Regions from separate parts of the Streptomyces sp. N35 genome, predicted to be linked through region 1. Evidence: riboswitches for the same ligand, from Rfam matches in the RefSeq annotation. Region 1 holds a riboswitch; each other region holds the start of a gene.

What was found. Region 1 has a riboswitch for cyclic di-AMP ahead of JAO81_RS32030 (M23 family metallopeptidase). Riboswitches for the same ligand answer to the same signal wherever they lie in the genome.
Region 2: it holds a riboswitch for cyclic di-AMP, as region 1 does, so the genes downstream of both, JAO81_RS02610 (peptidoglycan DD-metalloendopeptidase family protein) here and JAO81_RS32030 (M23 family metallopeptidase) in region 1, are expected to answer to the same signal.
Region 3: it holds a riboswitch for cyclic di-AMP, as region 1 does, so the genes downstream of both, JAO81_RS28185 (transglycosylase family protein) here and JAO81_RS32030 (M23 family metallopeptidase) in region 1, are expected to answer to the same signal.
Region 4: it holds a riboswitch for cyclic di-AMP, as region 1 does, so the genes downstream of both, JAO81_RS27500 (C40 family peptidase) here and JAO81_RS32030 (M23 family metallopeptidase) in region 1, are expected to answer to the same signal.

The regions. Positions count from the first base shown of each region.
Region 1 is NZ_JAEIMH010000076.1:7,611-15,184, forward strand. It holds gene trmB (tRNA (guanosine(46)-N7)-methyltransferase TrmB) at 1-504, shown strand, start outside; gene JAO81_RS32020 (PrsW family intramembrane metalloprotease) at 590-1,993, shown strand; gene JAO81_RS32025 (aldo/keto reductase) at 2,029-2,973, opposite strand; gene JAO81_RS32030 (M23 family metallopeptidase) at 3,174-4,223, opposite strand; cyclic di-AMP (ydaO/yuaA leader) riboswitch at 4,235-4,388, opposite strand; gene JAO81_RS32035 (PP2C family protein-serine/threonine phosphatase) at 4,590-5,768, opposite strand; tRNA gene JAO81_RS32040 (tRNA-Met) at 6,041-6,114, shown strand; gene JAO81_RS32045 (hypothetical protein) at 6,296-6,841, opposite strand; gene JAO81_RS32050 (hypothetical protein) at 6,879-7,160, opposite strand; gene JAO81_RS32055 (DUF5994 family protein) at 7,166-7,574, opposite strand, start outside.
Region 2 is NZ_JAEIMH010000003.1:168,597-176,170, reverse strand. It holds gene JAO81_RS02620 (tyrosine-protein phosphatase) at 1-721, opposite strand, end outside; gene JAO81_RS02615 (alpha-galactosidase) at 971-3,061, shown strand; cyclic di-AMP (ydaO/yuaA leader) riboswitch at 3,337-3,501, shown strand; partial or broken gene JAO81_RS02610 (peptidoglycan DD-metalloendopeptidase family protein) at 3,505-4,419, shown strand; gene JAO81_RS02605 (SGNH/GDSL hydrolase family protein) at 4,602-5,426, shown strand; gene JAO81_RS02600 (STAS domain-containing protein) at 5,438-5,866, opposite strand; gene JAO81_RS02595 (SIMPL domain-containing protein) at 6,213-6,977, shown strand; gene JAO81_RS02590 (TetR/AcrR family transcriptional regulator) at 7,077-7,574, opposite strand, start outside.
Region 3 is NZ_JAEIMH010000059.1:11,277-18,850, forward strand. It holds gene JAO81_RS28170 (nucleoside triphosphate pyrophosphohydrolase) at 1-102, shown strand, start outside; gene JAO81_RS28175 (cytochrome P450) at 99-1,394, shown strand; gene JAO81_RS28180 (transglycosylase family protein) at 1,599-2,669, shown strand; cyclic di-AMP (ydaO/yuaA leader) riboswitch at 2,876-3,065, shown strand; gene JAO81_RS28185 (transglycosylase family protein) at 3,069-3,758, shown strand; gene eno (phosphopyruvate hydratase) at 4,100-5,386, shown strand; gene JAO81_RS28195 (septum formation initiator family protein) at 5,497-5,988, shown strand; gene JAO81_RS28200 (DUF501 domain-containing protein) at 6,037-6,600, shown strand; gene JAO81_RS28205 (Ppx/GppA phosphatase family protein) at 6,597-7,538, shown strand.
Region 4 is NZ_JAEIMH010000056.1:38,198-45,771, reverse strand. It holds gene JAO81_RS27510 (DUF4232 domain-containing protein) at 1-533, opposite strand, end outside; gene JAO81_RS27505 (AfsR/SARP family transcriptional regulator) at 806-3,700, opposite strand; cyclic di-AMP (ydaO/yuaA leader) riboswitch at 4,036-4,197, shown strand; gene JAO81_RS27500 (C40 family peptidase) at 4,204-5,370, shown strand; gene JAO81_RS27495 (hypothetical protein) at 5,435-5,788, opposite strand; gene JAO81_RS27490 (C40 family peptidase) at 6,094-7,143, shown strand; gene JAO81_RS27485 (DoxX family protein) at 7,172-7,552, opposite strand.

The DNA of each region.
Region 1 (7,574 bases):
TTCGGCATGGGCGAGGCCACCGCGCAGATGGCCGCGGACGACCCGGACACCGGCATCCTCGCCGTCGATGTGCACACCCCCGGCCAGGGCAACCTCCTCGGGCTCGCCGAGCGGAACGGACTCGACAACGTCCGCGTGGCCAACGGCGACGCGATCATCCTGCTCAGCGAGATGCTCCGGCCCGACTCCCTCGACGGCGTGCGCGTCTACTTCCCCGACCCCTGGCCCAAGAAGCGCCACCACAAGCGCCGCATCATCCAGCCGGAGTTCCTGACGCTCGCAGCGTCCCGTCTGAAGCCCGGCGGGTTCATCCACTGCGCGACGGACTGGGAGGAGTACGCCGAGCAGATGCTCGAGGTGCTCGAGGCCCACCCCGACTTCACCAACTCGCAGCCGGACGGCGGCTACACCCCGCGGCCCGCCTTCCGCCCCCTGACCCGCTTCGAGGGCAAGGGGCTCGACAAGGACCATGTGGTCCACGACTTGATCTTCGTGCGTACGTAGGGTCGGGGTCTCCCGGGGTTCCGGGCGCTCCTCTTCGTCGCGCCCGGCATCGCACAAGCCCCCTGCGGCTCGTTAGGGTCGAGGGGTGAACGCACCGCCCCAGCCTCCGCACCCGCCGGCCCACCCGGTCGCCGGTCTCGGCAGGCCTGTGCACTGGTGGCAGCGCCGTGCCGTGAAAGCCGGCGCGCTGATCACCCTGCTCGCCCTGTCCGGTCTGGTGATCCTCGCGCTGGTCCGCAAGGAGACCGGCACCGAGGGCTTCCTGGTGGGTCTGGCCCTCGCGATATTTCCCGTACCGCTGCTGATAGCCGCGTTCCGCTGGCTCGACCGGGTCGAACCGGCGCCCTGGCGGAACCTGATCTTCTCGTTCGCGTGGGGTGCCTGCGCGGCCGCGCTGATAGCGATCGTCGCGAACTCCTTCGCCACCCGCTGGATAGCCACCAGAACCGCCGACCCCACGAGCGCCGACACCCTCGGCGCCACCGTCGTCGCCCCGGTCGTCGAGGAGACGGTCAAGGCGGCGGCGATCCTGCTCGTCTTCCTGTTCCGCAGACGGGACTTCAAGGGTCTCGTCGACGGCGTGGTGATATCCGGGGTCACGGCCACCGGCTTCGCGTTCACCGAGAACATCCTCTATCTCGGCAACGCCTACGGCACCGACGAGGCCAGCGGAGTCGACGGCATCGGCTTCGACTCGGTCACCGCGGCGACCTTCTTCGTCCGCATCGTGATGTCCCCGTTCGCCCACCCGCTGTTCACGGTCCTCACCGGCATCGGCTTCGGCTTCGCCGCCCTCGCCGCCGACCGGCACCGCCTCCGCCGGATCCTGTTCCCGGTCGCCGGCCTGCTGCTCGCGATGGGGATGCACGCCGCGTGGAACGGCTCCGCCTCCTTCGGCGGCCTGGGCTTCTTCTTCGTCTACGTCGGCTTCATGGTCCCGTCGTTCGGCCTGCTGACCTGGCTGACGATCTACAGCCGCCAGCGCGAACTGCGCACGGTCCGCGAGGAACTTCCCGCGTACGTCGCCGCCGGCTGGCTCACCGCCCCCGAGCCGTACGCCCTCGGCACCCTGCGCGCCCGCCGCATGGCGCGCCAGTACGCGGCAGGGGCCCACGGCAAGGACGTGGCGCGCACCGTCCGCGAGTACATCTCCCTCGCCACGGCCCTGGCGTTCCTGCGCCACCGGGGCCGCAGCGGCCGTGCGGGCGCCGATTTCGTCGCCCGGGAAAGGGAGTTGCTGCAGGCGCTCTGGTCCCGTCGGGGACCCTCGCGCCCCGCTCTCGACCATGCGGCACGGATGACGGCGCCGGCGTTCCCGCGGCAGTACGCCCCGTACGCGAACCCATACGGGCCGATGACGGTGCCCGGCCCGCAGATTCCCTACATCCCGTACATCCCGAGCCAGCCGGGGTACGGCTACCCACACCCGCAGCAGCCCCTCGGCGGCCCGTACGCGGCCCCCGACCCGTACGCGCCGCCCGCGGGCTGAGCGGGCGGCGCGCGTACACGGCAGAGACCGGACTGCTAGGCGGAAGCCGCCGTCAGGAGTCGCAGCTCCTCGTCCGTGAGCGTCAGCTCCCCCACCGCGAGCAGCGCCGGCAGCTGCTCCACGGTGCGCGCCGAGGCGATCGGCGCGACCACCGTCGGCTGGGCCGCGAGCCAGGCGAGCGCCACCGTGGCGAGTTCGGCGTCGTGCGCCTTCGCCACGGCGTCGAGGGCATCGAGCACCCGCCGGCCGCGCTCGGTCTCCAGGTGCTTGGCCGCACCGCCCGCGCGCGGACTGTCGACCTCGGCGCCGGGGCGGTACTTGCCGGTGAGGAAGCCGGAGGCCAGCGCGTAGTACGGCACGGCGGCCAGACCCCACTGCGAGGCGAGCTCCTGCTTCGAACCCTCGTACGTTTCACGTGAAACAAGGTTGTAGTGCGGCTGAAGCGCCACATACCGGGCAAGGCCCTCACGCTCGGCGAACTCCAGTGATTCCCGGAGGCGTTCGGCGGTGAGGTTCGAGGTGGCCACGGCCCGCACCTTGCCCTCGCGCACCAGCGCGTCGAGCGCGGTGACGATCTCCTCGACCGGCACGCCTTCATCGTCGAAGTGCGTGTAGTACAGGTCGATGTAGTCGGTCCCGAGCCGGCGCAGCGACTCCTCTGCGGCGGCCTTGATGGTGGCCGCCGAGAGGCCCTTGTACGCGGGGTGCGCGCCGACCTTGGTGGCGATGACGACATCGGAACGGTTGCCGCGCGCGGCCAGCCACTTGCCGATCAGGGTCTCGGACTCGCCGCCCTGGTTGCCGGGGGCCCAGGCCGAGTAGGAGTCGGCGGTGTCGATGAAGTTGCCGCCGCCCGCGCTGTACGCGTCGAGTACGGCGAAGGTCCGGGTCTCGTCGGCGGTCCAGCCGAAGACGTTGCCGCCGAGGCAGAGCGGATGGACTTCGAGGTCGGAGGAGCCGAGGGGGCGCAAGGAGGTCATGAAGTGATCAACACCCGCACGGGAAGCCGCTATTCCTTGCCCGCGAAGCCCCGTGAAGCCCCGTGAAGCACCCATGAAACGCGCGCAAATCACCCATGGAACCCCAAAACCGGCAGCCCTGACGTCGGGGGGTTGCCGTCAGGACTGCCGGGGTTCAGGTACGCCGTACCCCTACGGCGCTCACAAGTTCCGTACGGAAATCAGGGGTTGAGGCCCTTGCTCTGCAGCCAGGCCATCGGGTCGATCAGGCTGCCGCCCGAAGTCTCGACCTCGAGGTGCAGATGCGGTCCGGTGGAGTTGCCGGTGGAGCCCACGCGGCCGATGACATCGCCGGTCGTGACCTTCTGGCCGACGCTGACGCCGATCGACGACTGGTGGTTGTACGCGATCTCCGTACCGTCCGCGAGCTCGACCACGGTGCGGTAGCCGTACGAGCCGGACCAGCCGGCCTCCTTGACGGTGCCGGTGTGGACGGACTTGATGGGGGTACCTGTGGGAGCAGCGAAGTCCAGACCCGTGTGCGACCCGGAGGACCACATGGAACCGGCCTGCCCGAACGTCGAAGTGATCGTGTACGAGGTGGTGGGGAGCGAGTAGCTCTTGGCCAGCTTGGCCAGGCGCTCCGCCTCGGCCTTGCGCTTGGCCTCTTCCTCCGCCTTGCGCTTGGCCTCCGCCTCGGCCTTCTCGGCGGCGTCCTGCTTCTCGGCGGCGGCCTTCGCGGCCAGTTCGGCGGCGGCCTGCTCGGCAGCGGCCTGAGCGGCGGCGTCCGCCTCGTCCTCCTGGTTCTGCGCCTGCTCCAGGATCCGGGCCCGCAGGGCCTCGCCCGCGTCGGCGGTGGACTGCTCGCTGGAGCTGGTGGCGGCCACGGGCAGCGTGGCCGCGGTGGCCTGCGCGACACCGGACTGCCCGTCGGCACCGGAGTCGGAGTCGTCGGATATCAGGGAGCCGACGACGGGAATCTTCTTGGCCTGCTCGCCGAGGTCCGGCATGGAGATCGGGACCGGCGGCTTGTCCTTAGCGGTGGCTATGCCGCCCGCGCCGACGGCGGGTATGGCACCGACGCCGAGAACGGGGGGGCTGCGGGCAAGTCCGCCGCGCTGCTTGGCGGCTCGGTGCTTGCCCCGGACGGGACGTATGGACTCCTCGGTCGGGTTCCACTCCTCCCAGGGCTCGTCATCGAACCTGAACTCCTGGGTGCCGTCCGCGAAATACGGATCGGCGGTGGTACCACGGCCTGCGGGGGTCGCCACGAGGGCAGACTCCTTTCCTTCCTTCTCGCCTACCGGGTTAGCTGACGGGTTCGGAACAGGAAGGTTTCCTACGGGCGTTGACGCCTTCGAAGAAGGTGCCGCATGCCCGATTCACCCCAAAAAGTGGTTCCCCGGCTCCCTTGCGGGATTAAGCGTGTGCGCACGGAGCCATCTCTTGTGACGGCTGGGACGACCGCGCTGCGTTATCGAACGTTAATAGACGGGGGCCCGGGATTCCAAGCCGTTCCGACAGATCGTTAGCTGCTTTGGCCTGGACTTAGGGGACACGAGGGGTCGGAATCGGACGAGTCGCCAAGGAAGTTGAGACAAGTCACTGTCATCAGAATTCTGACGGTGCATCAATTGTTATGCGGAGGGCTGCCCCTCGGTCACCTTCGGTGACATCACGGCCCGCGCGGCCGGCCGCGCGATCGCGAGCAGCGCCATGTCGTCGGGCGCTCCGCCGCCGGTGTGCTCGCGCACCTCCTCGACGAGCGCGGAGAGCAGGGAGTCGGGCCCGGGGAACATCCGCCCTTCGAGCCGCGCCGCCGGATCGTAGAAGACCCCCTCGGCGCTGCGCGCCTCGCTCAGGCCGTCCGTGTAGAACAGCAGCATCGCCCCCGCCGGCAGCTCGGCCGTCACCCCGCGGTCCGGCCAGGACGCCAGATCGCTCATCCCCAGCGGCAGCGCGGCCTGCTCGGGCGCGAGGATCTGCAGCCTTCCGTCCGGGTGCAGGAGCAGCGGTTCCGGATGCCCGCGGTTGATGAGCCGTACGGCGCCGTGTTCGTGCGAGATCTCCGCGAGCACCGCGGTCGTGAACCCCTCCACCGCGTCGAGCCCGTCCCGCCGGGTCCCCTCGCGGGCCAGCGCCCGCTCCAGGCGGAGCGCGACCGCTTCCAGTGAGGCCTCCTGCTCGGAGGCCTCACGGAAGGCGCCGATGACGACGGCCACGGCCTCCACCGCCCCCAGGCCCTTGCCCCGTACGTCCCCCACGATCAGCCGCACCCCGTGCGGGGTGTCCTGCACCGCGTACAGGTCACCGCCGATGAACGCGTCCGCCTGCGCCGCCTCGTACCGCGCCGCGACCTCGAGACCCCCGATCCGGGCAGCCGGCTCCGGCAGTACGGCCCGCTGGGCGGCCACGGCGATACTGCGGGCGGAGGCCAGCTGCTCGCTGCTACGGGTGACGACCCGGTTGATCAGCACCGCGAGCACGGCGACGGTGACCACCGTCACGATCTCGGTGAGGGACTCGGTCTTGCCCGCGGTCCCGTTGTAAAGGTGCAGCCCGGTGAGCGCACCGACCGCGATGAAGCCCGTCAGGAGGGTATTGGCCAGCGAGAAGAACGGTGCGGCGATCAGCGGCGCGGCGGAGAAGAGCGGAGCCCCGGTGAACTTGGGCGGCGTCACGAACGTGAGCAGCAGTCCACCGCCGATGAGCAGCAGCGGCAGGGTCCTGACGAAGGCGCGGGTGCGGGTGATCCCGGGGCGGGCCTCGTACGCGTCCGCGTCCTTGGCCGTGTGCCGTCGTCCTCGCTTCCCCACCGGCCTGTCTCCTGCCACCGTCCGACCCGGTGTGACGTGTCCCGGGGTTTCCGGGAGCTCCTCTTCGTCGCTCCCGGCAGCCGCGGGCCACCGCCGCGCACCTCACCAGGGTTCCCGCAGGCGGGTCGGGCGGCGAATCCGTGCGGGCCGATCAGGTGACCGCGGGTGCCGCCCGCCTGGTCACGGAGGCGCCGCCGGGTCCAGGATTTCCGGCCTCGCGGAAAACCGTGGCGCGAGGTGTCCCGCGGATGGCGTACAGTTGTGTTTACCGACGCGGGGTGGAGCAGCTCGGTAGCTCGCTGGGCTCATAACCCAGAGGTCGCAGGTTCAAATCCTGTCCCCGCTACTCAGGACGAAGGCCCGGCACGTGAAAACGCGCCGGGCCTTCGTGCGTCCGGACTCTGCCCCGTGCGTCCGATCCCTGCCCCGTGCGTCCGATCCCTCCCCCGTGCGTCCAGGCCCCCGCACCGCGCGTCCGGGCCCCTGCCTGCGCCTCGCCGGTACGTCACCGCAAGGGAGCGCTCACCTCACCGCACCGGCCAGCGCGCCCACACCTCACGGCCCGGGGACGGCGAGCTCCGACCGGTGGGGGCGGGCAGTTCCTTCCAGCCCCACGCGCGGAGCAGTTCCCTCGTCCCGGCCCTGTCCCCGTCGACGCCCGCCACCACCAGGTCCGTGCCCAGGCGCGAGAGCAGCAGGTCCGTGAGCCGGGTCGCCACACCGCGCCGGCGCTGCGCGGGCAGCACCATCAGCTCGGTGAGCACGAACACCCGCCCGGACGCGGTGAGTTGCTCCGCCTGCGGCGTCACCTCGACGGGGAAGTCGGCCCACCAGGCCCCGTCACGGTCAAGGCGGTATCCGTAGGCGCAGCCGGCCAGGCCGGTCGCGTCGGCGACCGCCATGTCGAATCCCTCGCGCTGCACATGCCGTGCGAAGCGGCGCAGAAAGCCTGCCCGGTCCCGGTACTCGGCCCCGGCGGCGCCGCGGTACGCCGTGACGTACACATCGGCGACGGCCTCTCTCTGCTGTTCGGCCTGCCATCGGCTGAGCCTGCGCAGATACACGTCGGCCATCCGGCCTCCCCTCACGGTCCCTTCGGCGCGGCCCGGTTCAGCGGGCCTGCTTGTGCGTGGTGCGGTCCCGCCGACGGCGCGCCCCGAACCGCCCACGGCCTCCGTCGCGATGGTCGTGCCGGTCGGCGGGCAACGGGGCGGGCCGCGGCGGTGGCGTACCGGCGATGCCCGGCTCGGTGGGGGGCCGTTGGCCGGGCTGGGCGGGGCTGTACGTACGCAAGGCGATCCTCTCGGCGTGCTGGAGGTTGAGGCGGTGGATCACATACGCGGCCAGGGCGATCAGCAGCAGGAAGGCGGCCGCGGTGAGGGCGGATTCCATGCCGGTCACCGCCCCGCGGCACGGGGGACGGCGTGCATGGAGGTCGCGCCGCCCTCGTACTCCCATGACTCCTGCGCACTCTGCGGCCGGTCCTGTACGGCGACGTCGTGGCCGGCGAGCGCGGCGGCGACGAGATCGGTGGCGGTCAGCGCGGGACCGTCCACGGCGCAGGCGGCGCTCATCAGCCGGGCCGCCGTCGCGGCATCCGTCTCGGGCGGGATCACCAGAAGGTCCCAGCGGCCGGTCCCGTACCCCAGCAGCAGCAGTTTGTGCGGGTCGAGTTCGGCGGCGAACCAGCCGACATTCAGAACACGGTGACCGAGGGGCACTTTGCGGGGGACGACGGGCCAGAGCATCGGATTGACGGCGACGCGGGTGACGCGGCCCCACAGCGGATCGAGCACCTCGGCCAGG
Region 2 (7,574 bases), on a different contig from region 1:
CGGAGCCCCAGAGCTTCTCCATCTCGTCGAACGCCGCCTCCAGATATTCGGCGCGCGCGTCGAAGAGCGGGCTGAGCAGCTCCATCACCTCGGCCGACCAGGCCTCGGGGGCGTCGCTGGAGCGGCGCACCTTGTAGCGGCGGTGCTTGGCGTTGGACTCCAGGTAGTCCGTGATGATCGCCTCGCGCTCGACGCCGATCGCGAGCAGCGTCACCGCGATCGACAGGCCCGCGCGGTCCTTGCCCGCGGCGCAGTGCATCAGCGCCGGCACGCTGTCCTCGGCGAGCTCGGCGAGGACTCGCGCGTGATCGGCGGTGCGCTCACGGACGATGACGCGGTACGTGGTGGACATCCGCGCCGCGGCCTTGCCGTCGCCGAGGATCTTGCGGAGCTCGTCGACATGGCCGTCGCGGACCATCTGCCAGAACTCGGCGCCGTCCGCCGGGTCCGTCAGCGGCAGGTTCAGATTGCGCACCCCGGGCACCTCGACATCGGCGCCCTCGAGCCTCTGGTCGGCCGCGTTGCGGAAGTCGAAGATCGTGTGCAGACCGAGCGAGGCGAGGAACTGGGCGTCCGACTCGGTGGCATGGGCGAGATGACCGCTGCGGAACAGCACACCGTGGCGTACCCGCCTGCCGTCCGTGGTCGGCAGTCCGCCCACGTCGCGGAAGTTGCGTACCCCGGCGAGTTCGGGCTCTGTCGACGGGATCTGCTGCGTCACGGGGGCTCCTCCCACGGTGGTCGCCGGCAGGACTGCCGACGGCTGCGCACAGGTGCACGCGCATTCGACGATACGACATGGATTCCTGGGGCAATCATCTGCGCCCGCCCGCACATTCTGGCCAGTCGGTACGGGCGAACTCCATGCGAACGACGGGTGCCGGGCCATTGCGGCGGAGCGCGACGAGCGCGGATGATGTGCGCACCTGCGCGTACCTGTCGGAATGTGGTGACGAATGGTGGGGGCCCGATGATCGAGGTCGGCGGAGACGGACGGATCTGGCTGCTCTCGGGCCCTACGAGCAGCTATGCGCTGATGCTCAGTGAGCGCGACGAACTGCTCCATCTGCACTGGGGGCCACGCATCGCCCTCGCCGACGCCGAGGCGCTCGCGGTCCAACCCGAGCCTGCCGCAAGCGGGTTCGAGTCCCCGCTCGACGGACGCGAGGAGTACCCGGTCGAGGGCGGGGCGCGGTTCGTGCGACCCGCCCTGGCGGTGCGTACTCCTCAAGTACGCGGCACCGAATGGCGGTTCGCGCAGGCCGCGCAGGACGACGGGGTGCTGAAGCTCGGCTTCACGGATGACGTGCACGGGCTGCGCATCACCCTGCGATACGCGATGCGGGGCGATGTCGTCGAGCGCGACGCCGAACTCGTTCATGAAGGCAAGGGGCCGGCGGTCGAGATTCTGCGGGCCGACTCGGCGGCCTGGACGCTGCCCGAGCGCGACGCCTGGCGGCTCACCCAGCTGCACGGCCGCTGGGCGGCCGAGTCGCGGGTCGAGCGGGTGCCGCTCGCGTACGGGGAGCATGTGATCGGCAGCCGGCGCGGGCATACCGGGCATCAGTACCTGCCGTGGGTGGCGCTGGACGCCGACGGGGCGGGGGAGGAGCACGGCGAGGTCTACAGCTGCGCGCTCGGCTGGTCGGGCGCCTGGCGGATCGCCGTGCAGAAGCTGCCCGGCGGCCTGGTGCAGCTCACCGGCGGCACCGGACACGACGACTCGGGCCAGGTGCTCCTCGAACCCGGGCACACCTGGCGTACGCCGGTGTTCGCCGGGCTCTGGAGCGACGGCGGCTTCGGCGGGGTGAGCCGGGCCTGGCACGCGTATCAGCTGGAGCATGTGATCCCTGACGCGGACCGGGTGCGGCCCGTGCTGTTCAACTCCTGGGAAGCGACCGGTTTCGACATCTCCGCGCCGCAGCAGCTCGAACTCGCCCGCCACGCGGCCGAGATGGGCGTGGAGCTGTTCGTCGTGGACGACGCCTGGTTCGGGGCGCGGGTCAGCGACCGGGCCGGGCTGGGCGACTGGACCCCCAACCCGGATCGCTTCCCCGGCGGTCTGAAGCCCCTGGCCGATGAAGTGCACGCACTCGGTATGCAGTTCGGCATCTGGGTCGAGCCGGAAATGGTGAACGCCGACAGCGATCTGTACCGGTCGCATCCCGACTGGGTGCAGCACCATCCCGGTCGTACACGCACCGAATTCCGTAACCAGCTGGTGCTCAATCTGGCGCGCGAAGACGTCCAGGAGTATCTGTGGGAGCAGCTGCACACGCTGCTTTCCTCGGCGCCGATCGACTATGTGAAGTGGGACTTCAACCGGTGTTTCACCGATGCCGGCTGGCCGGGCGAGGCCTATCCGCAGAAGCTCTGGAATGAGCATGTGCATGCCTTTTACCGACTGCTCGACCGACTGCGCGCGACCCATCCCGGGGTGGCCTTCGAATCCTGCTCGGGCGGTGGCGGGCGTATCGATCTGGGCGTGCTGAGCCGCACCGACCAGGTGTGGACCTCGGACAACACCGACCCCCTCGACCGGCTCGACATCCAGCACGGATTCACCCACGTCCACCCGGCGCGGGTCATGGCCGCCTGGGTCACCGACAGCCCGAACGTGCAGTTGAATGGACGGGTCAGCTCGCTGCGCTTCCGCTTCGTGAGCGCGATGGCGGGGGTGCTCGGAGTCGGCGGTGACCTCGCCGAGTGGACACGGCAGGAACGCGACGAGGCGCGCTCGTGGGTCTCGCTCTACAAGGAGATCCGGGACACCGTCCAGCTCGGCGAACTGCACCGGCTGCGCGCCCCGCGGGGCGGACTGAGCGCGGTGCAGTACGTACGCGGGGACGAGCTCGTCGTCCTGGCGTGGCTGCAGGCCCAGCGGTACGGAGAGCCCGTGGCGCGGGTGCGCCTGCACGGGATCGCCGCCGACGCCTCGTACGAACTCCTCGGGACGGACGAGGTGTACCGGGGCTCGGTCCTGCTGCACCACGGACTGCGCACGGGCCTCAAAGGGGACTTCGATGCCGGTGTCTACCGGTTCCGTCGGGTGCGCCCCTAATGCCCGATTCGGGACCTAAGGGGTAACTGGCCCTGAAGTAAAGGGTGGTGGCGTTTCGGGCGTGAGCGGGATCATATACGTGACGGTGTGTGGCGATCTCCGTCGGTGAATTCCGCTGGGTATGCGGATGGTAAAGATCGTTTATCCACGCAGGGTGACGGTAATTCCCGGAATGGATCAGCTCCTGTGTGGTCCAAGGGAATTGAGATGTTTGTTTTCCGCCTCACCGCTCCCTTACGGTCACCGACAACCCGGTGGACGCCCAATCCTGCCGCCACCGGAATTCGCCCCACACCCGTGCACGGCAGGAGCGGGGGACCCAACGGTAAGACGCCGTTTCCGGTCCCACCGGAGCGGCTTGGGGTGAAGTCGCCTGGTGCGACGGGACATCTCCAGTCCTAACCCGACAGCTCACCTCGCAGGCGACGGAGAAGGAATGCGCCATGCCCGCGAAGGGTAAGCACCGCCGTCCCAAGTCCGCCCGCCTCACCCGCTCGTTCGCCGTCGCCGGCACGGGTGGCGCCGCCCTCGCCCTTCCGCTGCTCGGTGCGACCGGCGCCCAGGCCGCCACGCCGCAGGCCGCGGCGGTGGCCAGTGCCCCGGTGCAGAGCGTGCCGGTCAAGAAGGCCGAGTCGGCCGACAAGACCTACACCGTCGTCACCGGCGACTCGCTCTCCGCGATAGCCGACGACCTCGGCATCGAGGGCGGCTGGAAGCCGCTGTACGCCGCGAACAAGAAGGTCATCGGCGACGACCCGCGCCTGATCGTGCCCGGCGCGAAGCTCAAGATCGGAGCCGCGGTACAGGCCGCCGCCGGAGCCACCGGCACGGCGAAGGAGGCGCCGGCGGACGCCTCGAAGTCCTCCGTGCGGAGCGACGCCGGCACTGCCGGGACGGCCGAAGCACCGGCCGCCGAGGCTCCCGCGCCCAAGGCCGAGCAGGCCGCCGCCACCACCTCCGGCTTCACCGCCCCGGTCGCCGCCGGTGTCTCCACCCAGTACCGCACCGCGGGCTCCATGTGGTCCAGCGGCTACCACACCGGCACCGACTTCGCGGCCGCCTCGGGCACCCCGGTCAAGGCCATCGGCGAGGGCACCGTCGTCTCCGCGGGCTGGAGCGGCTCGTACGGCAACGAGGTCGTCATCCAGCACGCCGACGGCCGCTACTCGCAGTACGCCCATATGTCGCAGCTGTCGGTGTCCACCGGCCAGAGCGTCGCGGGCGGTACGCAGATCGGCCTCGTCGGCTCGACCGGCAACTCCAGCGGACCGCACCTGCACTTCGAGGTCCGCACCGGCCCGGGCTACGGCTCGGACATGGACCCCGTCGCGTACCTGCGCTCGTACGGCGTATCGCTCTCCCCCCGGCCCCCGGAGGCCCCGCCCGGTGCCGGGGCCCCATGGGCCCCGGACTACCTGGCATTTGGGATTTTGAGGCGTATTCCAGGTTGGACGAGACTTTACGAGTGTCCTATCTCACCAGCCGTCAAGAGGCACCTACGGTGGCGTAGGTCACGTACCGGGGTGAAAAATATGCCGACGTGGCAGACGATTCGACGACACCCGCAGCCCTCACCGCCGTGACCCCGGCGGTTTTCGCCTCCTATGTGGCCATCGGCGACAGCTTCACCGAAGGCGTCGGAGACCCTGGCCCCGATGGCGCCTTCGTCGGCTGGGCGGACCGGCTCGCCGTGCTGCTCGCCGACCGCCACCCCGAGCACAGCTTCCGCTACGCCAACCTGGCGGTCCGCGGAAAGCTGCTCGACCAGATCGTCGAGGACCAGGTTCCGCGCGCCAAGGAGCTCGCGCCGGAACTGGTCTCCTTCTGCGCCGGCGGCAACGACATCATCCGCCCGGGCACCGACCCCGACGATGTCGCCGAACGCTTCGAGCGGGCCGTCGCCGATCTGACGGCGGCCGTCGGCACGGTCGTCGTGACCACCGGCTTCGACACCCGCGACGTGCCGGTTCTCCGGCATCTGCGCGGAAAGATCGCCACGTACACCGCGCATGTACGGGCCATCGCCGACCGCTACGGGTGCCCGGTGCTCGATCTGTGGTCGCTGCGCTCGGTGCAGGACCGGCGCGCCTGGGACGGCGACCGGCTGCATCTGTCGCCCGAGGGCCACACCCGTGTCGCGCTGCGGGCCGCCCAGGTGCTCGGCCTGGAGATCCCCGCCGACCCCGACCAGGCCTGGCCCGAGCTGCCGCCGCGCACCGCGCTCGCGGTGCGCCGGGACGACATCCAGTGGGCGCGGGAGTACCTGGTGCCGTGGATCGGGCGCCGGCTGAGGGGGGAGTCCTCGGGTGACCATGTGTCGGCGAAGCGGCCGGATCTGCTGCCCTTGAAGGCGCCTGTCGGCTGATCCCTTCGCGGTCAGCTGCTCCCTTTGCGGTCCCCTGCGGGCCGACCCCCCTGTGCTCCCCTGATCCCTCCGCGGCCCCCGGCCGGCCGCCCCCCCCGCGGCCCCCCGTCGGCCGACGGGTGCGCCCGGTAAGCGTCGTACGGAGGGCTGGCGAGGACCGGGACGGAGTCGGGTACGCCCAGGTACGTGAGGATGCGCAGCACGAACGGGTCCGTGCAGATCAGGACCATACGGCCGTCGGTCAGGCCGAGGCGCGCCCGGAGCCGTTCGATCAGGGCGATCCCGCTGCAGTCGACGAAGGTCAACAGGCGGATGTCGAGGACGAGTTCGGCCGTCGGCAGGCGAAGCTCCTGGAGCAGCGGGTCCTCGATGTCCAGGACCATGGCCACGTCCAGCTCGCCGTGCAGCTCCACGGTGAGCCGCTCGCCATCGCGTCGCATCAGGGGCGTGGACTGTTGAGCGTCGGGAAACACCTTTCCCCCAGGTCGTCTGCTGTCGCAGCTCGGGCGACACCGGGGGCCGGGGTGTCCGGCGCCGAATCTAAGCGCCGTGCATGAAGTCGGGGTCGTGCGCCGGAGTGCTGTCACTCGATGGCGTGAATTTGAGGGGCCCCGCTTGACGTTCGCGGGTGCGGGGCGGGTGTTTGCCGGCTGGACCGGTGAGGTGACAGGGCGGTTCCGCCGGGAGTGGCGTACCGGCACGGCGGGCTGTCGGTGCTGGGATGTCCGCGCGCCCGGGCCGCCCCGCCCGGGCGCACCGCACCCCCGATCCGGAGGACCTCACCCCATGGCCGTACGCACTCCGTCCCCGCTCGTCGCCCGCGCCGCGGCGGCAGCCGCCCTCGCGGGCGGCATGCTCACGGCGGGCGCGGTCCCCGCACTCGCCGCGGAGCCGGCCGCCCCCGCACCGCACAGCGCTCCCGCCCCCGCGCCCGCCCTCGTGACCGTGACCGGTGACGGGCAGGCCACGGCGGCGCCCGACATCGCCATCCTGCACATCGGCGTCGAGACCACCGCGAAGACCGCACAGCAGGCGCTCGCCGCGCAGAACAAGGCGGCCGACGCGATGCTCGCCGCCGTGCGCGAGGCGGGCATCGCGGAGAAGGACGTCCGCACCGAGAGCCTCAACGTCTCGGCCGTCACCCAGCACGAGCCGAACGGTGCCAGCAAGGTCACCGGCTACCAGGCCGGACAGGTCTTCTCGGTGCGCGTCCGCGACATCGACAAGGCCGGCTCGGTTCTGCAGAAGGTCATGGACGCCGCCGGCGACGCGGGGCGGATCCACTCGGTGGCCTTCGACGTCGCCGACACCCGCAAGCTGCGCGAGCGGGCCCGTACGGCGGCGCACAGGGACGCACACGCCAAGGCCGCCCAGTACGCCGAGCTCAGCGGCATGAAGCTGGGGCGTCTCGTGTCCGTGAACGAGGGCGACAGCGGGATGCCGCGGCCGGTGGCGCTTCCGGCGGTGCAGTTCGACAAGGAAGGCGTGCCGGTCGCGCCCGGCGAGATCGAGGACCGGGTCACGGTGACCGAGGTGTACGAACTGCGCTGAGCCAACGGATCGGCATCGCAACGGACGGTACGGCCCGGTGGACTCGCATGTCCCCCGGGCCGTCGCGCTCAGCGCGCGTGTGTCCCCGGGCCGTCGCGCTCAGCGCGCGTTCCGTGTCAACGCCTCCCGGGCCAGGCCCAGTTCACGCGCCAGTGCCTCGTCCACCCAGGTCAGAATGGTCGTGCGGGAGGGGCCGGCGGCGTATGCGGTGTTCTGCACGGCGAGGCCGTCGAGCAGCGCGGTCAGACGCAGCGCGGCCGCGGCCGGATCCGGGCAGCGGAACTCGCCCGCCTCGACCCCCTCGCCGATGACCTCGGCGAGCGCGCACTTCCACTGCTGGTCGACGTCCCGTGTCACCTGGCGCAGCACCGGCTCGCGCAGACCCGCGGCCCAGCCCTCGATCCACAGCCGCCAGCCCTTGGCGCTGCCGGTCGGCGCGTACCACCGGATCGCGGCGCGCAGCCGGCGCAGCGCCGTGGTGCGACGGCCCAGGAGCTTGTGCAGATGGGCGAGATCGCCCTCGGCGGCGTACGCGAACGCCGCGGCGACCAGCTTCTCCTTGGTCGAGAAGTGGTACAGGACAAGGGCGTTGCTGAC
Region 3 (7,574 bases), on a different contig from region 1:
GAGGCCGCACTGCGGGCGGCGGGGCGGGCGTACCGGGACGCGATCAGGGTCGTGGAGGCCGGCGAGAAGGGGAGCGGAGAGGCGGATACGGTCGAGGGGTGACCAGCACCGCCCCGACCGGACCCACGCCGACCGGAACAACTCCGCCTGAACTCTTCACCTGGGAGTTCGCCACCGACCCGTATCCCGCCTACGCCTGGCTGCGCGAGCACGCCCCGGTGCACCGCACCACGCTGCCCAGCGGGGTCGAGGCCTGGCTGGTCACCCGGTACGCCGACGCCAAGCAGGCGCTCGCCGACCAGCGGCTCAGCAAGAATCCGGTGCACCACGCCGGGGACGAGCGGGCCAAGGGCAGGACGGGCATCCCCGGTGAACGCAAGGCCGACCTGATGACCCATCTGCTCAACATCGACCCGCCGGACCACACCCGGCTCAGGCGGCTGGTCTCGAAGGCGTTCACGCCGCGCAGGGTCGCCGCGTTCGCGCCCCGGGTGCAGGAGCTCACCGACCAGCTCATCGACTCCTTCGCGCGGAAGGGGAGCGCGGATCTGATCCACGAGTTCGCCTTCCCGCTCCCCATCTACGCGATCTGCGATCTGCTCGGCGTACCGGCCGAGGACCAGGACGACTTCCGTGACTGGGCGGGCATGATGATCCGTCATGGCGGCGGGCCGCGCGGAGGAGTCGCGCGCAGCGTCAAGAAGATGCGCGGCTATCTCGCCGAGCTGATCCACCGCAAGCGCGCCGAACTGCCCGAACACCCTGCGCCGGACGAGGACTTGCTCTCCGGTCTCATCCGCGCGAGCGACCACGGCGAGCACCTCACCGAGAACGAAGCGGCCGCGATGGCCTTCATCCTGCTCTTCGCCGGCTTCGAGACCACGGTCAATCTGATCGGCAACGGGACCTATCAACTCCTCCGTCACCCCGAACAGCGCGCCCGCCTCCAGGAGTCGCTGGCCGTGGGGGAGCGGGGCCTCCTGGAGACGGGAGTCGAGGAACTCCTGCGCTACGACGGGCCGGTGGAGCTCGCGACCTGGCGTTTCGCCACCCAGGACCTGACCATCGGCGGCCAGGGGATCGCCGTCGGCGACCCGGTCCTCGTCGTCCTCGCCGCCGCCGACCGGGACCCCGAGCGCTTCGAGCAGCCGGACACCCTCGACCTCTCCCGCCGCGACAACCAGCACCTCGGCTACGGGCACGGCATCCACTACTGCCTCGGCGCGCCGCTCGCCCGACTGGAAGGACAGGCGGCGCTCGCCACCTTGCTCACGCGTCTGCCGGATCTCCGGCTTGCGGGAGAAGAGGGCGATTTGCGGTGGCGTGGGGGGCTCATCATGCGCGGATTGCGGGCGCTACCGGTCGAGTTCACCCCAGAACGCCCTGCCTCGTAACACGCTGACGACGTCCAGTAACTGACGCCTCGTCAAAACTGTGACTTTCACGTGATCTGCGCTGCATCGACTTGTGACTGACGTTCGAATGCGGCTACGTTCACCGCTTAGCTCAGCTGCCACTGGGGACCCAGGACCTGACGTATGTACGGGCCCGAGTTCCCCGTGGTCCCTCAGCAGTGCAGTCACGCGAAAGGCGTTCACATGCTTTCCGGGAACGGTCGTCACCGTCGACCCCGCCAGGTCCCCGGCCTGGTCGTCGCAGCCGGCGTCACCGGCTCAGCGCTCGCCCTGCCGCTGTTCGGCGCGACGGGCGCGAGCGCGGCCGACGGCTCCAGCTGGGACCGCCTCGCCGAGTGCGAGAGCGGCGGCGTGTGGAGTGCGAACTTCGGCAACGGGTACTACGGCGGGCTGCAGTTCGACCAAACGACCTGGGAGGAGTTCGGCGGGCTCGACTATGCGCCGACCGCCGATCTGGCCAGCCGCGGCGAGCAGATAGCCGTGGCCGAGAAGGTCGTCGCGGCGCAGGGCCCGCAGGCCTGGGCCACGTGCGCGCCGATCGCCGGGCTCGTGACGGCATCGCCGAGCGCCACGCCGGAGAGCGAGCGGGACAAGACCCAGGACGGCAAGGGCGAGTCCGGCAAGACGGACAAGTCCGAGAAGGCGGACGGCGGCGCGACGTCGGACGCGGACGGATCGACCGCATCGCCGGACCCTTCCGCCTCGGCCACTGCGGACCCCTCGGACCCCTCGGCCCCCTCCGCCTCGGCGACTGGTGACCCTTCCGCCTCGGCCACTCCCGGCCTCGGTGACCTCCCGCTGTTCGGCGAGAGCGACTGGAACCTCGGCGGCTCCTCCGTATCCCCCTCATCCCCCTCGGACGATTCCGGCATTCCGGACGACCTGCCCACTCCGGGCGGCACGGAGGGCGGCGGCACCGCCGGAAGTGACGAATCCGACAACTCCGGCGGCGATTCCGCCACTTCGCCCGACGACTCCTCCGGCCGCCACCGCGGCGACCGCGCCCCCGACGACACCGCCGACGCCGACCGTGGCTCCTCCGGCCGGCATGCCTCGCGTGACGACGAGGCGCGCGACGCGGGCGCCGCGGACGGCGCGTACACCGTGCGGCCCGGCGACAGCCTTTGGGGCATCGCGGACGACCAGCAGGTCGAGGGCGGCTGGACTTCCCTTTACGCCGGCAACCGCCTGGTCATCGGCGACGACCCGAACCTCATCGTGCCTGGCCAGGACCTGGCGCTCGGTCAGAACTGACGCGATAACAGGGGTAGGGACATGGGCGAGTTCGGCAGCGAATGTCCGTAATAAAGGAGCTTCGGGGGAAGTGAGAGATGGGTCTCACCGCCCCCGATTCTCTTTGAAATTCGAGCGTTTGCCCGTTTACGGTCGTGACCGCTCGCCATTGGTGAGCCCCGACGACCGCACGCCGAATCCTGCCGGCGGACGTACGGGAACAGTCGTCGCGTCATGCGCCGTAGGCAGGAGCGGGGGACCCAAGGTTTGCGCCGTGGGCGGTGGTTGAGAGACCGCCAACCCGGCTTGGGGTGAAGTGTCCGATATCGATACGTGGATACACGTTCATTTCGGACACCGGGTACTCACTGCACCCGAACCCGACAGCTCACCTCGCAGGCGTCGGTGAGGGGAAACTCCATGCTGTTTTCGGGCAAGGGCACTGGCAAGCACCGTCGTCTGACCAAGAGCGAGAAGGCCGTCCGCGCCGTCACGCTGGCCGGTGTCGCCGGCACCGCGATCGCCGCGCCGCTGATGACCGCCGGCTCCGCCTCCGCCGCGACCACCTCCGAGTGGGACCAGGTCGCCCAGTGCGAGTCGGGCGGCAACTGGTCGATCAACACCGGCAACGGCTACTACGGCGGCCTGCAGTTCTCGGCCTCCACCTGGTCCGGCTACGGCGGCACGGCCTACGCGCCCACCGCCGACCAGGCCACCAAGGCGCAGCAGATAGCCATCGGCGAGAAGGTCCTCGCGGGCCAGGGCAAGGGTGCCTGGCCGAGCTGTGGCGTGGGCCTGTCCAACGCCTCGAACGGCGCCGGCGCCGCGCAGGAGTCCGCTCCGCAGCAGCAGGCCCCGAAGCAGGAGTCCGCGCCGCAGCGCGAGTCCGCTCCGAAGGCCGACCGCTCGCAGCGCACCGTCGAGACCCCGACCGGCAAGAAGGTCGAGAAGGGTGACGGCGAGTACAAGGTGAAGTCCGGCGACACCCTCTCGAAGATCGCCGAGGCGCATGACGTCAAGGGCGGCTGGGAGAAGCTCTTCAAGCTGAACGACGACATCGTCGACGACGCGGACTTCATCTTCCCGGGCCAGCAGCTCCACCTGAGCTGAGCCGAGCTGAGCCAGGCCGGCTCCACCTGAGCCGAGCCACGCTGGCTCCACCCGAGCCGGCCACCCCCGGCGATTCCCCCCACGCTCCCCCCCCCCCGCGCCGGCCCCCCCGCCCCGCCGGGCCGGGGTCTTGCGCTCCTGCCCGATATGCCCGGCCCGTTCCGTACCGGCCGGTAATAAAGGTGTCCGGTCAGAGGCCCTTCTGCCCCGTATTACGGGCCTTCGGGCCTCTTTTCGTCCCAGGGGACGGGCGGTCGGCTGGCCGAAGCCTCAGAGCCGGTTAGGCTCTTGTCGCAAGGCCAAAGCGACCCTGCACTTCTAGCGTCACATCCCAGAAGGAGATGCTCGTGCCGTCCATCGACGTCGTCGTAGCCCGGGAAATCCTGGACTCCCGAGGCAACCCCACGGTCGAGGTCGAGGTTGGCCTCGACGATGGCAGCACCGGGCGTGCTGCCGTTCCGTCCGGTGCCTCCACCGGTGCGTTCGAGGCTGTGGAGCTCCGTGACGGAGACGCCAACCGCTACCAGGGCAAGGGTGTCGAGAAGGCCGTTCTGGCCGTCATCGAGCAGCTCGGCCCGGAGCTCGTCGGCTACGACGCCACCGAGCAGCGCCTCATCGACCAGGCCATGATCGACCTGGACGCCACCGACAACAAGGGCTCCCTCGGCGCCAACGCCATCCTCGGCGTCTCGCTCGCCGTCGCCCACGCCGCCTCCGAGGCCAGCGACCTTCCGCTGTTCCGCTACCTCGGCGGCCCGAACGCGCACCTGCTGCCCGTTCCGATGATGAACATCCTCAACGGTGGCTCCCACGCCGACTCCAACGTCGACATCCAGGAGTTCATGATCGCCCCGATCGGCGCGGAGTCCTTCTCCGAGGCCCTTCGCTGGGGCACCGAGGTCTACCACACGCTGAAGTCCGTCCTTAAGAGCAAGGGCCTGGCCACCGGCCTCGGCGACGAGGGCGGCTTCGCCCCGAACCTGGACTCCAACCGCGCCGCCCTCGACCTGATCGTCGAGGCCATCAAGCAGGCCGGTTACATCCCCGGCCAGCAGATCGCGCTCGCGCTCGACGTCGCCGCCTCCGAGTTCTACAAGGACGGCAAGTACGAGTTCGAGGGCAAGTCCCTCTCGGCCGCGGAGATGACCGAGTACTACGAGGAGCTCGTCTCCGCGTACCCGATGGTCTCCATCGAGGACCCGCTGTTCGAGGACGACTGGGCGGGCTGGAAGGTCCTCACCGACAAGCTGGGCGAGAAGGTCCAGATCGTCGGCGACGACTTCTTCGTCACCAACCCGGAGCGCCTGGCCCGCGGCATCGAGGAGGGCTCCGCGAACGCCCTCCTGGTCAAGGTGAACCAGATCGGTTCGCTCACCGAGACCCTCGAGGCCGTCTCGCTCGCGCAGTCCAACGGCTACAAGTGCATGATGTCCCACCGCTCCGGCGAGACCGAGGACGTCACCATCGCCGACCTGGCCGTCGCCACCAACTGCGGCCAGATCAAGACCGGTGCCCCGGCCCGCTCCGAGCGCGTCGCCAAGTACAACCAGCTCCTTCGTATCGAGGAGATCCTCGACGACGCCGCGGTGTACGCCGGCCGCAGCGCCTTCCCGCGCTTCAAGGGCTGATCACGGCGTTTGTGGCTGATGGCCGAGGCCTCTAGCCAGTCGTACGTACGTCCCCGCACCCGGTCCCGTACCGTGTGCGGGGACGTACGCGTGTAAGGGGAGGCGAGGGCATGGGAGCGAAGAGGGACCGGGACCGGTTCTCCACCACCACCCGGATCCGGCTGCTCGGTGAACAGACCGCCGCCCGCGTCTACCGTTCCCAGACCCGCCGCCAGGCCCGTCGCTCCCGGCTCACCGGCCGCGCGGCACTGCTCGCGCTGGTCGTCTGCTCGCTGATCGTGGCGCTCGCCTATCCCATAAGGCAGTACGTCGCCCAGCGCGCCGACATCGCCGAGCAGCAGCGCCTCCTCGACGAGGAGCGCGCCGAGACCGAGCGGCTGCGCGACGAGAAGTCCCGCTGGCAGGACCCGGCCTATATCGAGCGCCAGGCCCGCGAGCGGCTGCACATGGTGCACCCCGGCGAGACCGGCTACACCGTGGTCGACCCGTCCGCCGCCCGCGAGCGCCGCAAGGACACCAAGGCGACCGCCGACCGCGCCTGGTACGTGAACCTCTTCGACGGTGTCGACACCATGGACCGCGCCGGCCAGGCCGACGACTGATCCACCCGCTCTTTTGCTGTTCCGCTCTCTTCAATGGAAAGACCAGGCATGGAAACCCCGCCGCCCTCCACCCCGCGCACCGAGCCGACCGACGCCGACGTCGAGGCCTTCAAGCAGCAGCTCGGCCGCCCGCCGCGCGGTCTGCGGGCCATCGCGCACCGCTGCCCGTGCGGCCAGCCGGATGTCGTCGAGACCGCGCCCCGGCTGCCCGACGGCACGCCCTTCCCGACGCTGTACTACCTGACGTGCCCCAAGGCCTCCTCGGCCATCGGCACGCTCGAGGCGAACGGCGTGATGAAGGAGATGACCGAGCGCCTGGGGACCGACCCGGAGCTCGCCGCCGCCTACCGTGCCGCGCACGAGGACTACATCAAGCGCCGCGACGAGATCGAGGTGCTCCAGGGCTTCCCGTCGGCGGGCGGTATGCCGGACCGCGTGAAGTGCCTGCACGTTCTGGTCGGCCACTCGCTCGCGGCCGGACCGGGTGTGAACCCGCTCGGCGACGAGGCGCTCGCGATGCTGCCGGAGTGGTGGCGCAAGGGTGCCTGCGTGACGGTCGCGGAGTCCGCCGGTGAAGGGGAGTCCGCCGGTGACGGGGACGGTGCCGAGTGACCCGCGTCGCCGCCATCGACTGCGGTACGAACTCGATCCGCCTCCTGGTCGCCGACGCCGACCCCGCCACGGGTGAACTCGTCGACCTGGACCGCCGGATGACGATCGTCCGCCTCGGCCAGGGCGTCGACCGCACCGGCCGCCTCGCCCCCGAGGCCCTGGAGCGCACGTTCGCCGCCTGCCGCGAATACGCCGCCGCCATCAAGGAGTTGGGCGCCGAGAAGATCCGCTTCGTGGCCACCTCGGCCTCGCGGGACGCGTCGAACCGGGATGATTTCGTACGGGGCGTTCTGGAGATCCTGGGGGTCGAGCCGGAGGTCATCAGCGGTGACCAGGAGGCGGAGTTCTCCTTCACCGGCGCGACCAAGGAGCTGACCGGCAGCAGCGACCTGGCGAAGCCGTATCTCGTGGTCGACATCGGCGGCGGATCGACGGAGTTCGTGGTCGGAGAGTCCGGGGTGCGGGCGGCCCGCAGCGTGGACGTCGGCTGCGTGCGGATGACCGAGCGGCATCTCGTGGCCGGCGGTGAGGTCGTCGACCCGCCGACCCCGGACCGTATCGCCGCCATCCGCGCCGATATCGCGGCCGCGCTCGACCTCGCCGAGCGGACCGTCCCGCTGCGTGAGGCGCGCACGCTCGTCGGCCTCGCCGGCTCCGTCACGACGGTCGCCGCGATCGCGCTCGGGCTGCCGGAGTACGACTCGGCCGCGATCCACCACTCCCGTATCCCGTACGAGCAGGTCGCCGCCGTGGTCGAGCGGCTGACCACCGCGACGCACGACGAGCGGGCCGCGATCCCCGTGATGCACCCGGGGCGCGTGGACGTCATCGCGGCGGGCGCGCTGGTGCTCCTCATGATCATGGAGCGGATCGGGGCGTCCGAGGTGGTCGTCAGTGAGCACGACATCCTCGACGGGATCGCCTGGTCGATCGCGTAGTTCACTCGTCGATGCCCTTGGTCGTTTGCCTCGGGG
Region 4 (7,574 bases), on a different contig from region 1:
AAGAGGGCCACGGCGGAGTAGACCTGGCCGCCCGGCTTGACCGTGATCTTGGCGCTGCCGCCGGCCGGGTCCTTGGACGAGTGACCGAGGACGGTGGCGGTGTCCCCGAGCATGACCGAGGGGTACGACGTGACCCAGCAGGGCTTGGAGTCGGCGTTCCGCGCGGTGATCAGCAGGTGCTCGCCCTCCTCGGCGGGGAAGCGGTGCTGCACGGAGATCGACAGCTCGTCGCCCTTGCACGGCTGGGTGGCGGTGGAGCCCGCGGCGGACTGGTCGGTGGTGCCGCCGGAGCCGGAGCCCGAGCCGCCGGAAGTGCCGCTGCCCTCGGAGGACTTGGAGTCCGTGTCCTGGGCGTCCGACTCCCCCGAGCCCTCCGCGCCCGAGGTGCTGCCCGAGGTGCTGCCCGCGCTCTTGCCGGTGTCGGCCTTTGTGCCCTTGCCCCCGTCCGAACCCCCGCAGGCGGTCAGGCTCAGGGCCAGGGCTGCGGTGGCGGCAGCGGTCAGGACGGTGGTGCGGATTCGCTTGGTGCGCATATGAGGTTCCCCCGTGCGGTGGTGCGGATCTGGCGCGGAGCGGTCGACTCCGCCGTGCTGCGGGACCAGCTTGTCCCGGCCCGCTGGCGCTTCGCTCACGCCGCGCTGACGTCCCGCTGACGTCTGCTGCGGTCCGGCGAAAGGGCAGGTCAGGGGCGTACGAGTGGATGACAGGGCAGGGGTGTACGAGCGCATGACAGGTCAGGGACGTATGCGCGGACGACAGGTCAGGGGCGTACGAGCGCATGACAGGTCAGGGACGTACGAGCGGATTACGGCCGTACGGTCGCGAGCCGTAGACGAGCCGTGTCGTAGCGTGCGCGCAGTCCCACGTCCGCCGACACCTCGAGCAGCGCGCCGAGCGCCCGCACCGCACCCTCGTCGTAGCCGGCGGCCTCCGCCTCGTCGGCCGCGTCCTCCAGGCGCCGGATGCCCTCGGCCTGTTCGCCCAGGCCGAGCAGCGCCTGCCCGGCCGTCGTGAGGAGGAGCACCCGCGAGGCACCGGAGGGATCCGGGGAGCCGTCGAGGGCGAGCGCGGCGGTGGCCGTGTCGAGGGCCGACTTCCATTGCCGGGCGTCGAGCCGGTGCCGGGCGAGGTGGTGCAGGGCCAGGCGTTCGCTGGGCAAGTCGCCTGCCGCGCGCGCCAGTTCCGCCGCCCGTACGCACCCTTCGGCGGCCTCCCGCGGGCTACCGAGTGCGGCCTGGGCGAGCGACAGGTTGACAAGCGCCGTGGCCTCGCCGTGCGGATCTCCCGCGCGGGACGCGAGCGCCGGGGCGGCCTCCAAGTGTTCCAGCGCCTGCCCGACGAGGCCCTCCTCGGTCAGAACCCAGCCGAGCAGCGCGAGGACCCGGCCCTCCGCCCGGAGGTCTCCGTCGGCGCGGGCGGCCTCAAGTGCCGTACGCAGCAAGGGAGTCCAGCCGTCACGGACCCGCCAGGCCATCTGCGGCCACAGACCGAGCACGATCCGCCAGGTTCTGCCGTGCAGTCCGGCGGTGTGCGCGGCGCCCACCGCCAGGGTCAGATCGTCGCGTTCGGCGGCGTACCAGGCCATGGCGTCCTCGCGGCCGCGGAACTCCCGTATGGCCGAGGGCTGTTGGAAGTCGGCGGGCAGATCGAAGCACGGCTCGTCGCCAGGTTCGGCGGCGTCCGCCGCGGCCAGGGCGGTGGCCACGGTGTGGTCGAGCCCCCGCAGCAGCGCCTCCGGTCCGGCGTCCAGGCCGCGCGCGTACAGCCGTACGAGATCGTGCAGCGTCCACCGGCCCGGCGCCGTGCGGATGACGAGGTGGGCCGCGGCGAGCCGGTCGAGGGCGGCCTCCGCCGCGTCCGGGTCCGTACCCGCGAGGGCGGCGGCGGTGTAGCGGTCGAAATGGGTGCCGGGGTGCCTGCCGATGTGGGCGAAGTGGTGCGCGGCGGCCGCGGGAAGCCGGCTCGCGGTGAGCCGCAGGGCGGCGCGCACGCCCGTGTCCTCCACGTCCAGGAGGCTCAACCTGCGGGAGGCGTCGGACAGTTCGGCGCTCATCTCGCTCAGCGACCAGTCCGGCTGGTCCGCGAGGCGGGCGGCGGCGACCCGCAGGGCGAGCGGCAGACCGCCGCAGAGTTCGGCGAGGCGGCGCGCGGCCACCGCCTCCGCGAGGACCCGCTCCTTGCCGAGCACGGCGGCGAGCAGCGCGGTGCCGTCGTCCGGGCCGAGGACGTCGACGGGCACGGGCCGGGCGGCGTCGGAGGCGATCAGACCGCGCAGCCGGTAGCGGCTGGTGACGACGGTGACGCAGTCGGTGCCGCCCGGCAGCAGCTCTCTGACCTGGGCGGAACCGTGCGCGTTGTCCAGTACGACGAGAAGCCGGCGGTCGGCGGCAAGGGAACGGAACAGCGCGGACGCGCCCTCGGCCGACTCGGGGATCCGGTGCGGCGCGACCCCGAGCGCGAGCAGGAATTCACGCAGCACGTCGATACGGGGCACGGTGCCGGTGTCGCTGAAGCCGCGCAGGTCGGCGTAGAGCAGTCCGCCGGGGAACGCGGCGCGGTTGCGGTGCGCCCAGTGCACCACGAGGGCCGTCTTGCCCACGCCCGCGGGCCCGGTGACCAGGCACACGGGGGCCTCCCCCGCGGCGGCGCGGGACAGGGCGGTGAGTTCGGCGGCCCGGCCGTGGAAGCCGCGCGGCATGCGGGGCAGGAGGTCGATGGTGTCGGCGAGGGGGGTGGGAGACGGCGGCTCGGGAGCGTGCGGCTCAGCAGCGTGCGGTCCGGGATAGTACGGCTCGGGAGCGTGCGGTCCGGGAGAGCGCGGCTCGGGAGCGAGCGGTCCGGGAGAGTGGAGTTCGGGAGAGTGCGGCTCCGGTTGCAGGGGCGCCATGGGTGTCATCGACGGCGAGGAGGGTTCCGCCGCGATGCCCGTGCCGCCGCGCGCACCTCCCGCCCCGCCCAGCTCCTCCCCCCGCAGCGCCACCGCATACGCGTCCGCCAGCTCGTGCCCCGGATCTACGCCCAGCTCATCGGCGAGCAGCCGCCGCGTGCGGTGGAACCGGTCCAGCGCTTCCGAACGGCGGCCCGCCCGCTGCAGGGCCGTCATCAGCGCGGCCGCCAGCGATTCGCGCAGCGGATGAACGTCCGCCTCCACGCGCAGTACGGCCGCGGCCCGCGCGTGCTCGCCGAGCCGTGTGTACTCGGCGGCCAGCAGTTCCACGGTGGCGAGCCGCAGTTCCTCCAGCGCGTGCGCGGCGGCCTGCAGCGGCGGGCTCGGGTGCGCTCCGGTCAGGGCGGGACCCTGCCACAGCGAGAGGGCCTCCTGGTACATCGCGACGGCGTCGGCCGGCGTCCGCTGACCGCGGGCCAGCGCCACCAGTTCCTCGAAGCGGTGGGCGTCCAGGAGGCTCTCCGGCATGCGCAGCACGTACGCCGTGCCCTGGGTGAGCAGTTCGACGCCGTACACGTCCGCTTCCACCCCTGCGAACAGGGCCCGCAGCCGCGACACATGGCCCTGGATCACGCTCCGGGCCCGCGTCGGCGGCTCGTGGTCCCACAGCGCGGCCGTCAACTGGTCCACGGGAACGGGGTGGTTGGGCCGCAGCAGCAGCGCGGCGAGCAGGCTGCGCCGCTTGGCGGGGCCGAGTGGCAGTTCACCGGTCTCGGTGGCGACGGAAACCGCTCCGAGCAGCCGGAACTCCACTTACGCAACTCCTTGTGGGGAAAGCGTCAGATTACCGGAGGGTTTGCAGGAGGAATCGCTGGAGGAGCCGGGGAGGAGCGGGAAGGAGTCGGGGAGGAGCCGGGGAGGGGCCGGGGAGGGGCCGGGGAGGGGAGGCGTCGGAGGTCAAGGCGCCTCGGTAAAACTCCTGTTGTGGTGACAAGCGAAGACATAGGGGACGGGGGCGTCGGCGCCGAGTCGCCAAGGTCACGAAAATGTATCGGGCATATCGCACATCAACCTTCACAGCAGCCACACGAGTTGGCTAGCGTGCTTCCGGGCCGCTCGTACCCCCGCCGGCGACCATCGCCGGGACCGCGTGGCCTGCGCTGAGTCCGGGGCGTCGTCAAGGCGATCCGGAGCCGGGGACCCACCCAACACCTGGGGTGAATCGGGACGCCCCCAACGTCCCGTAGGGCAGACCTTCCATACCGCCCGAACCCGACAGCTAACCCGGTAGGCGCCAACTGGAAGGAGCGCCGGTCTTGGCGTCGCACCGCAAGCCGCGGACCAGTCGAATACGTACCTCGCATGCCGTCGGGATCACCTCGGCCGCGCTGACCTCCGTGGCGCTGCTGGCGCAGACCGCGAACGCCGCGCCCGCCGAGCCCGACAAGCCCTCCCTCGAGGAGGTGCAGAAGAAAGTCGACGATCTCTACCGCGAGGCCGGCTCCGCCACCCAGAAGTACAACCTGGCCAAGGAGAAGTCCGACCAGCAGCGCGACAAGCTGAACGACCTCCAGGACGAGGTCGCCCAGCGCACCGAGAAGGTGAACGATGCCCGGCGCGAGCTCGGCCAGATCGCGGCCGCGCAGTACCGCAACGGCACTTCGTCCGACACCGCCGTCCTTCTGCTGTCGGACAACCCCGACGACTACTTCGCGCAGCGCCAGCTGATGGGGCGGCTCTCCGGCCAGCAGCAGAAGGCCGTCGAGGACTTCAAGTCGCTCCAGACGCAGGCGAACGACAAGCGGGACGAGGCCACCGACTCCCTCGCGCAGCTCTCCGAGTCCGAGGGCGACCTCAAGACCAGCAAGCAGGACGTGCAGAAGAAGCTGGGCGAGGCGCGTGAGCTGCTGTCGAAGCTGACGGCGGAGGAGAAGGCGCGCCTCGCCGAGCTGGAGCGCAAGCGGGAGGCCGAGGCCAAGCGCAAGGCCGAGGAGCTGGCCCGTAAGCAGGCCGCGGAGGAAGAGGCCAAGCGCAAGGCGGCGGCCGAGCAGGCCGCCAAGGAAGAGGCCGCGCAGGAGGAGGCCGCCGAGGAGCCGGCCGATCCGCCCGCCTCCGACTCCGGTGACGCCTACGCGGCCAAGGCCGAGAAGGTGATCGCGTTCGCGCAGTCCCAGATCGGCAAGCCGTACGTATGGGGAGCGGCAGGTCCCGACTCGTACGACTGCTCCGGTCTCACGCAGAAGGCGTGGGCGCGGGCGGGGATCTCACTGCCGCGCACCACCTGGGACCAGGTGAAGGCCGGCACGACCGTGAGCGTCGACAACGCCAAGCCCGGTGACCTGGTCTTCTTCTACGACGACATCAGCCACGTGGGCATCTACATCGGCAACGGCGAGATGATCCACGCGCCGAAGCCGGGCGCCAACGTGCGGGTCGAGTCGATCTACTACATGCCGATCCACAGCGTCGTACGCCCGGCGTAGCGGGGAATCAGGTCCGGGCAGTCAGGACCGGGCAGTCAGGTCCGGGCAGCCAGGCCCCGGGGAATCAGGTCCACAGGGTCGCGATGAAGATGTTCGCGGTGGTCAGGGCACCGACCGCCGCGAACATCCCCTTGTCGACCTTCTCCTCGTCACGCTTCACGTAGACGAGACCGAGGATCACGATCAGGACGGCGAGCTTCACGCCGATCTTGATGTTGTTCACGGTCTGGTCGTCGGCCTGGTTGAGGCCGACCAGGGCCACGCCCGTGACCAGCATGGTGAGCGCGCCGTGCAGCATCGCCGGGGTGAAGCGCGCGGCGTTCTCGCCCATCGCCTTCATCTGCGTGAGGAAACCGCCGAGCAGCGAGGCGATACCGATGATGTGCAGCGCGACGAACACGTTGATGAGTACGTCCATGGCCCGGAGCCTAGAGGGTGCCCGAACGCCTCCTGTGTCCGGGTCCGTAGCACATCACCCGCTCGTGAACCGGCGCTTCGGGCGTATCGGTCAGCTCTCCGAGTCCCTCTGGCACGCAGCATCTCGAGCGCGGTCATATGCGGTCAGCATCCCGGCACACGAGACCACTTCCGCACTTTCCGTCACCACCCCGTGACGGAGAGGTTTAGCGTCCTTGCCCAGTGACCGGCTCCCCACCGCCGCCCGAGACAGGATCAGGACGGCAGTCGGTCACTACCGCCGGACGCGTAAGGAAGTGTCTGAGGTTGGCCGCGCATCGCAAGCCCAAACCGCGTTCGCTCACCGGCTCGATCACCGGCAATACGGCACGCACCGCACTGACCCTGGCTCTGGCCGGTGCCGCGTCCACGACCCTCTTCGAGGGATCAGGACAGGCGGAGCCCCGGCTCACCCCGGCCCAGGTGAAGGCGAAGGTCGACAAGCTCTACCACGAGGCGGAGGTCGCCACCGAGAAGTACAACGGGGCGCGGGAGAAGGCCCAGAAGGCCCGCGGCGCGATCAACGAGCTGCAGGACGAGGCCGCCCGCAAGAGCGACAAGCTGAACGAGGCGCGTACGGCGCTGGGTCATGCGGCGACCGAGCAGTACCGTTCCGGCGGGATCGACCCGACGATGCAGCTGGCCCTCGCGTCCGATCCGCAGGAGTTCCTCGACAGCGCCTCGCTCGCCGCGCAGACGGCCGGCCGGCAGGCTTCGGCCATCGAGGGCGTACGGGACGATCTGCGCGAGATCGAGCAGCTGCGCAGCGAGGCGGCCCGGCGGCTCGACGAACTGCGGGAGCACCAGGCGGCGTTGAAGCAGCGCAAGGCCGAGATCAACGGCAAGCTGGACAAGGCCCGTGAGCTGCTCGCCACGCTCTCCCCCGCCCAGCAGGCCTCCTACGCCGACGGCGCATCCGGGGACCGCGCGTCGCGCGAGATGCCCCGCGGCTCGCTCAAGGCCCCCAACGCCCGTGCCGCACAGGCTGTTTCCTTCGCGTACGGCGCGCTGGGCAGCCCTTACGTGTGGGGCGCCTCGGGCCCGGGCGCCTTCGACTGCTCGGGTCTGACGCAGGCGGCGTACCGCTCGGCGGGCGTCTCCCTGCCCCGTACGACCTATACGCAGATCAATGCGGGCCAGCGGGTGTCTCGCTCCGAACTCGCCCCGGGCGACCTGGTGTTCTTCTACTCGGGCATCAGCCATGTGGGGCTGTACGTGGGGAACGGACAGATGATCCACGCCCCGAATCCGTCGGCGCCGGTGCGGCTGGCTCCGGTGGACTCGATGCCGTTCGCGGGGGCTACGCGGGTGTCGTGAGGGCCGGGACGTGCGGCTCTCGCTGCCTTCAGAAGGCCTCGGGTCCGAACCGCCCCCAGGCGACAACGGCGGCCAGGGCGAAGTACGCGAGGTCGGCGACCACGAGCTTGAACTCCCGGCGCCTGACCCGCACGACGGCCGCCCCCGTCATCAGCATCATGATCCCGACGGCGGCGAGGGGCACGAGCACGGGCGCAATACCGGTGACGGCGGGCAGCACCAGCCCGAACGCGGCCAGCACCTCCACCGCCCCGATGCCCTTGACCCCCGCGGCACTGAACTCGTGCACCCACTCGGCACTGGACCCGAAGGCGGCGATCCGCTCTTTGGACACAGCGACTTTGAGGATGCCGCTCAAGAGGAAGGCGGTGGCGAGGAGGGCGGTGATGATCCAGAGGGTGGTGTGCATGATCTCTCCTGCGTTCGCGAGG